Regions from separate parts of the Priestia sp. JV24 genome, predicted to be linked through region 1. Evidence: a T-box and tRNA genes for the amino acid it is inferred to sense, from the RefSeq annotation. Region 1 holds a T-box; the other holds one or more tRNA genes.
What was found. A T-box is a leader RNA that pairs with one kind of tRNA and senses whether it is charged. The one in region 1 lies ahead of ileS (isoleucine--tRNA ligase), so its partner is inferred to be a tRNA-Ile.
Positions count from the first base shown of each region.

Region 1 (3,416 bases):
GTATACCCATCCACGTAGTTTTGATAAGCTCTTTGCGTCGCGGGAGCACCGCTGCTCCGGAGGATTACGTCACTCGCTTTTTCATTAAGATAAGGAGAACCTGGAAAGTTGTGAAATAACACAGGATTCCAACGATTCAGCTCTGGTGCAAACAAGTGAAAGGCAGGCACAACAATTCGTTTCTTTAAGTCTTTAAGGCGAAGGTCTCGGGGGAAAAATGTTCGTATGGCTTTAATAAAACCAGAATAGGGTAGTTGCTGGTTAAAGACAGGTCCGCCCGGTCGGGAAACGCTGAACGCTGGTAAGATTTGATCTTTGAAAAACTGAAATGTCTCCTCTGGTGATCTTCCGCTTGCTAGTGAAAGAGCAGTAAATGAACCAATTGAATTTCCTGAAAAAACATCGGTTTCACTAATTAACTTCAGGTTTTGATAAGTCAATCTATTCAAAAGCTGTAAACTTAAAGCACCTAAAGTACCGCCTCCATCAAAGGTCATAATTCTATATTTTGTCAAAGGTGATTTCTCCTTTCGAATTTTATCAGAGGTATTATTCTGTATATGTTTATTTTATGTGTTGAGTTGGTATGAATATTTCTTCTATCAGTTCTTCAGGAAGCTTATAGGATGTGAGTTTAGTATTAGGAGAGGCTTATGTCTTTTAGTTTTGTCTTAACTTTTTACTTATCTTAAAATAAGTTTAGACTTCATAAAATTCCATTTTTTTGATATACTCTGTAAAATTCTTTTTTATAATTATAAAAAATATTTTTCGGAAATTAAGAAAAGGGATAGGAGGAATATTTTGAATAAACAAAAGGCACCTTTAGAAAATTTGAAAATTATAAAAGATGAATTAAAAAAACGAAATTGGGCTGTAGACGTTTTTCTATTTCAGTACAAAAAGCAAGAATATATTGTTCTAGTGAAAGTTTATTCAGAACGCGAAAAGAAAGACAGTAAGTATGCAATTGTAAAGCTTGAGTTTATTAAAAAGAGGGGGAGGAACGAAAATTTTTGTACCTATGCAGACTTGTATAAGATACATATCTCTGATATGAAATCATTTAGAAAATTTTTTGGAATTGAATATAAAGAAAACTTGGGAGATGTTATTCAACAATTTACACAGCAGTTCTCCACTTTTATTCCAAACCAATTAATAGTTGATAAAGAGATAGATTTAAAGAGTTCTATAACAGAGTACTTGAATAAAACGGATACGGATTCTTCTAAGGGCATTTATTGTATTGGTGTAAAAAGAAATGGAACCAAAAAAGATGGTACATCAGGACAAAGGAGTCCTGAGAATAATCAAAAAGCAGCAATATTCAGACCAGAATTATTTGAGAAACTAAAGGATGACACTACAATAAGTTTTTGCTTTTCTGAGGATCCTTCAAGACAAAAAACAGATGAGGATATTCTTTTACGCTGGAAAGAGAAGAAAAATAATTTATAAGTAAAAATTTTTACTTTTTATATTAACTTTTCCTTGATTATAAAAAGTGTCTTATAATTTATATTGTAAACGTCGCGATGTTTATGCGAGTCGTGTATTAGAAAGCAAAGATGCGTGATATGTATTTGTACAAGACCAGGTTTTCTGTACCGTCTTAGCCGCAGCCATATTTATTACACAGCGAAGAAGCAGTGGAACTTCTGAATGGAAAGATAAGAACGGGATAACAGCGCGTAATAAAATCGATCAAATGTTAAGTGCAGAAACAAAATAACCTAGATCTAAACCTTTTGATCTCAATAAGTATTTCAAAACATTGACATTCCCTTCCAAACCGCATACAATAGCTACTAATAAAAGCACACAAATTCGTTGAAGAGAATCAGTACCCTGCAAGTTTGTTCCACAGAGAGCTGGTGATAGCTGAAAGCCGGTGTTCAAGCTGCAGGGGAATATCCTCTCTGAGAAGTCAAACTGAACTGTAAGTAAGTTTGAACGGTAGTCTACCGTTAAAAAGAACGCGTATGATTGTACGTTGCTGAGTGCTATTGATGAACGGATCAATAGAAGCCAGGGTGGTACCGCGGTTAAAACCCGTCCCTAGTCATAGGGACGGGTTTCTTTGTGTGCTTTTAACTTTAAAAGGAGTGGTATCACATGAAAGAAGTGAATGTAAGGGAGTCTTCGCAAGAGCGCGAACAGCGTATCCAGCAGCAGTGGCAAAAAGGAAATGTGTTTCAGCAGTCGGTTCAAAATCGAGAAGGGTATCCTTCGTTTGTATTTTATGAAGGGCCTCCAACAGCAAACGGTTTGCCTCACGTTGGGCACGCGCTAGGCCGGACGATTAAAGACGTGGTGGCTCGTTATAAGACGATGACAGGGCATCAAGTAATCAGAAAAGCAGGCTGGGATACGCACGGACTTCCGGTTGAGCTCGGTGTTGAAAAGCAGCTCGGAATTTCAGGAAAGCATGATATTGAAAAATACGGGGTAGAAGCTTTTATCAACAAGTGTAAGGAAAGTGTGTTTGTGTATGAAAAGCAGTGGCGCACGTTCACAGAGCAGCTTGGCTATTGGGTTGATATGGAAGACCCTTACATCACCTTGGAGAATTCATACATTGAAAGTGTATGGAACGTGCTTGGCACGATTCATGATAAAGGACTTCTTTATAAAGGCCACCGCGTATCACCTTACTGCCCGAGCTGTCAAACGTCGCTGAGTTCGCATGAAGTGGCGCAAGGGTATAAAGATGTAAAAGATTTAACGGTAACGGTCAAATTTAAAATGAAAAACCGCGATAATGAGTATTTTTTGGGCTGGACGACAACGCCTTGGACGCTTCCATCAAACGTGGCGCTTGCGGTGCATGAAGAGATGAGCTACGTTCGCGCCGAGCAAGGCGACAGCGTGTATATAGTGGCAGAAGCGCTCGCAGACAAAGTGTTAAAAGGAGAATATAGCGTTTTATCTCATCATAAAGGAAATGAGTTAAAAGGAATGTCGTATGAGCCGCCGTTTAATTTTGTGAAAGTGGAAAAAGGGCATGAAGTGGTAACGGCTGATTATGTAACGGACCAAAGCGGAACGGGCGTTGTTCATTTAGCACCTGCTTACGGGGAAGATGATTACAGAGTTGTAAAAGAAAACGGCTTTTCATTTGTGAATGTTGTGGATGAAAAAGGCCAGTACACATCTGAAGTGCCGCCGTTTCAAGGACGTTTCGTGAAAGACTGCGACGTTGATATCGTACGTTATTTAGCGAATCAAGACGTGCTGTATCATAAAGAAAAGCATGAGCACAGCTATCCGTTTTGCTGGAGATGTGACTCGCCGCTTCTTTATTACGCAAATGAAAGCTGGTTTATCCAAACGACGGCGTTAAAAGAAAAATTTTTGAAAAATAATGAAAGCGTGAAGTGGTACCCGGATCATATCAAGCACGGTCGCTTTGG
Region 1 is NZ_JAPCIN010000016.1:361,218-364,633, reverse strand. Features, by position in the region: gene OK414_RS14355 (patatin-like phospholipase family protein) at 1-515, opposite strand, end outside; gene OK414_RS14350 (DUF6037 family protein) at 805-1,461, shown strand; T-box leader at 1,825-2,066, shown strand; gene ileS (isoleucine--tRNA ligase) at 2,119-3,416, shown strand, end outside.

Region 2 (3,416 bases), on a different contig from region 1:
AAAAAGAAGAAACAGATTTCGGAAGATCTGTAGTAGCGATATGATAGCCGTTTACAATCGTCAAAGTCATAAAGAAAAATGTAGGCAGCAAAGAAATAAATGTTAGAAACAGCACAAAACCAATTGTTTTATTCGTATGCTCAAAGCGAAGCGACCTTATTTTTTTGAAGGAAATAAAACTCCATGCCATCTTTTTCAGCATGCTCATTGTAAAGCCTCCTCTTATTGAAGATTCTTATTATACCTTATTTTATAGCGAAAATTTAAGGTTTACAATAGATTTTAGAAACCGTTACCAATTACAATGATGCGGTGGAGCGTTATGTTACAAGCACATTTTATGCGTATATGTACAGGTTTTGCCGTCATTGTTTTTTTTGATATTACGGGCGCCTTGAGGACCGTGCTGTTAATATTGCAGAGGTACACTCGAAAATTATTATTTGAAGAGGTATTCGAAAGTGAAATAAAGGAAGTACTCGTCGTGCAAGGTCTTTCTTTATAGGAGTGGTTATTGTATGATAAATAGTAATAATAAAAAGGATAGGTGCGGGCATGGCTATTTTATGTTGGGTATTAATTATCGTTAGCTTTGTTGTATCGTTTGTTGGGTTGGTTTATCCCATTATCCCGAGCGTGCTATTTGTAGCTCTAGGATTTGTTATATACGGTTTATTTTATGATTTTAGCTCCTATAGCTGGTTATTTTGGGTGGTACAAGGATTGTTAGTTGTCGCACTTTTTTTAGCAGACTATATAGCTAATATTATTGGTGTGAAAAAATTCGGAGGCACTAAAGCAGGTGTTTGGGGAAGTACAGTTGGGCTGCTTGTAGGTCCGTTTGTCATTCCGGGATTTGGAATTATTTTAGGGCCGTTTATCGGAGCGATTGTAGGAGAACTGATTGTTCATCGGACTACAATTAGCAACGCAGTAAAAATTGGAGTAGGTTCGGTTATTGGCTTTTTTAGTGGTGCTATTTCAAAAGGATTTATTCAACTGCTGATGATTGCCTATTTTTTATACGCTGTTTTAAAATAATATATTGACTTTAGACTAGAAACATGTTAAATTTTTAATGTCGCTAGTAAATGTTATATTGTTCCACAGTAGCTCAGTGGTAGAGCTATCGGCTGTTAACCGATCGGTCGTAGGTTCGAGTCCTACCTGTGGAGCCATGGCGGTGTAGCTCAGCTGGCTAGAGCGTACGGTTCATACCCGTGAGGTCGGGGGTTCGATCCCCTCCGCCGCTATTTTCCAATTTACGTTTGTGACTTACATAATTCATATTGTTCCACAGTAGCTCAGTGGTAGAGCTATCGGCTGTTAACCGATCGGTCGTAGGTTCGAGTCCTACCTGTGGAGCCATGTGGACCCTTAGCTCAGCTGGTTAGAGCAGACGGCTCATAACCGTCCGGTCGCAGGTTCGAGTCCTGCAGGGTCCACCATTTATAAGGTTGGAGGAATACCCAAGTCCGGCTGAAGGGATCGGTCTTGAAAACCGACAGGGGTGTTAAAGCCCGCGGGGGTTCGAATCCCTCTTCCTCCGCCATACTATCGTCTATTCAAAGCTTCTTTTGAGAAAAAGAAGCTTTTTTTATGTTTAAAAGAATAGCGAATGGGAATTAGGTAAATATAAATCATGGATTAGGAACTTTTTATTTGAAACAGTAGGGTAAATTTGCTAATCTAAACGTATATGGTGCTTTCGCGCCAAAATGCTTACATATTTTGAAGGAGGAATTATTCATGGCTTACAAATTACCAGAACTACCTTATGCATACGATGCACTGGAACCACATATCGACAAAGAAACAATGAATATTCACCACACAAAACATCACAACACATATGTTACAAATCTAAACGCTGCTGTTGAAGGCAAAGGGGATTTAGAAAGCAAAAGTATTGAAGAGTTAATTTCAAACTTAGATGCTGTTCCTGAAGATATCCGTACAGCAGTACGCAATAACGGTGGCGGTCATGCGAACCACTCATTATTTTGGACAATCCTTTGCCCTAACGGCGGCGGTGCTCCAACTGGTGAATTAGCAGACGCTATCGCTAGCAAATTCGGCAGCTTTGATCAATTCAAAGAAGAATTTGCAAATGCAGCTAAAACTCGCTTCGGTTCTGGCTGGGCTTGGTTAGTTGTAAACAACGGCGATTTAGAAGTAACAAGCACACCAAACCAAGATAGCCCATTAATGGAAGGTAAAACGCCAATTCTTGGTCTAGACGTTTGGGAGCACGCTTACTACTTAAATTACCAAAACCGCCGTCCAGATTACATTTCAGCATTCTTTAATGTTGTAAAATGGGACGAAGTTGCTAAGCGTTACGACGCTGCAAAATAAGCTAAAGACGTATTTAAGAGCCAGTAAAGTAATTATTACCTTTACTGGCTTTTTTGTTTTCCAATTCTTTTACATATCTCCTTTTCTTTTTCACACACTAGGTGTAGAAGAGAAAAGGAGTTTTTTGATATGCCTTTATTAAAAAAAGTAGTTGGAGATGTAGAAGTTAGTAAAGATTTACTTTTGCTTTTAATTATAGGCGGTCTTTATGCCTTGGCTATTTCAATTTCCAATTCGTTTGTTAACATTTATCTGTGGAAACAATCAGGCGAATTTTCGGATCTCGCTATTTATAATTTAGCGGTAGTGGTGCTTCAGCCGCTTACGTTTATTTTAGCAGGTAAATGGGCCAAACGAATTGACCGGGTTGTGGTTTTAAGGTTAGGTGTATCTTTTTTAGCTGTTTTTTATATCGCTGTATTAGTCAGTGGAGCTAACGCAGCCGAGTATTTAGTATTGCTTGGTGGGCTGCTGGGTATAGGATACGGCTTTTATTGGCTAGCTTTTAATGTGCTAACTTTTGAAATTACAGAACCGGATACAAGAGACTTTTTTAACGGATTTTTAGGGATCTTAAACTCTTTTGCAGGGATGATTGGTCCTTTAGGAGCGGGCTTTGTTATTTCCGCTTTGTATGAATCACTTGGGTATAAAATTGTGTTTGGTGTATCGCTGCTATTGTTTATCGGTGCCGTTGTGCTTAGTTTTTTTATTACAAGACGCGCAGCGGAAGGAGTATACAAATTTAAAGAGGTATGGGCTGAACGAAAAGTCAATAAAGACTGGAATCGAATATTGCAGGCTCATTTCTTTCAAGGGTTGCGTGAAGGTACGTTCATTTTTGTTGTATCCGTCATGGTATTTATTACGACGGGAAGTGAATTAGCTTTAGGAACATATGGACTGGTAAATTCAGCGGTTGCATTTGTGGGATACTATGTTGCCTCAAGGTTTATTAAGCAAAAAAATCGCCTTCGGTTTATCTTCACAGGGGGCCTCCTTCTCTATGGAGCAGTCTTTTTGCTTATCTTTAACTTATCGTATCCAAAGTTAATTAT
Region 2 is NZ_JAPCIN010000023.1:466,535-469,950, reverse strand. Features, by position in the region: gene OK414_RS23710 (DUF1189 domain-containing protein) at 1-208, opposite strand, end outside; gene OK414_RS23705 (DUF456 domain-containing protein) at 556-1,041, shown strand; tRNA gene OK414_RS23700 (tRNA-Asn) at 1,104-1,178, shown strand; tRNA gene OK414_RS23695 (tRNA-Met) at 1,180-1,253, shown strand; tRNA gene OK414_RS23690 (tRNA-Asn) at 1,294-1,368, shown strand; tRNA gene OK414_RS23685 (tRNA-Ile) at 1,372-1,448, shown strand; tRNA gene OK414_RS23680 (tRNA-Ser) at 1,460-1,552, shown strand; gene sodA (superoxide dismutase SodA) at 1,750-2,358, shown strand; gene OK414_RS23670 (MFS transporter) at 2,488-3,416, shown strand, end outside.
Region 2: it encodes a tRNA-Ile, which carries the amino acid that the T-box ahead of ileS (isoleucine--tRNA ligase) is inferred to sense. The anticodon was not compared.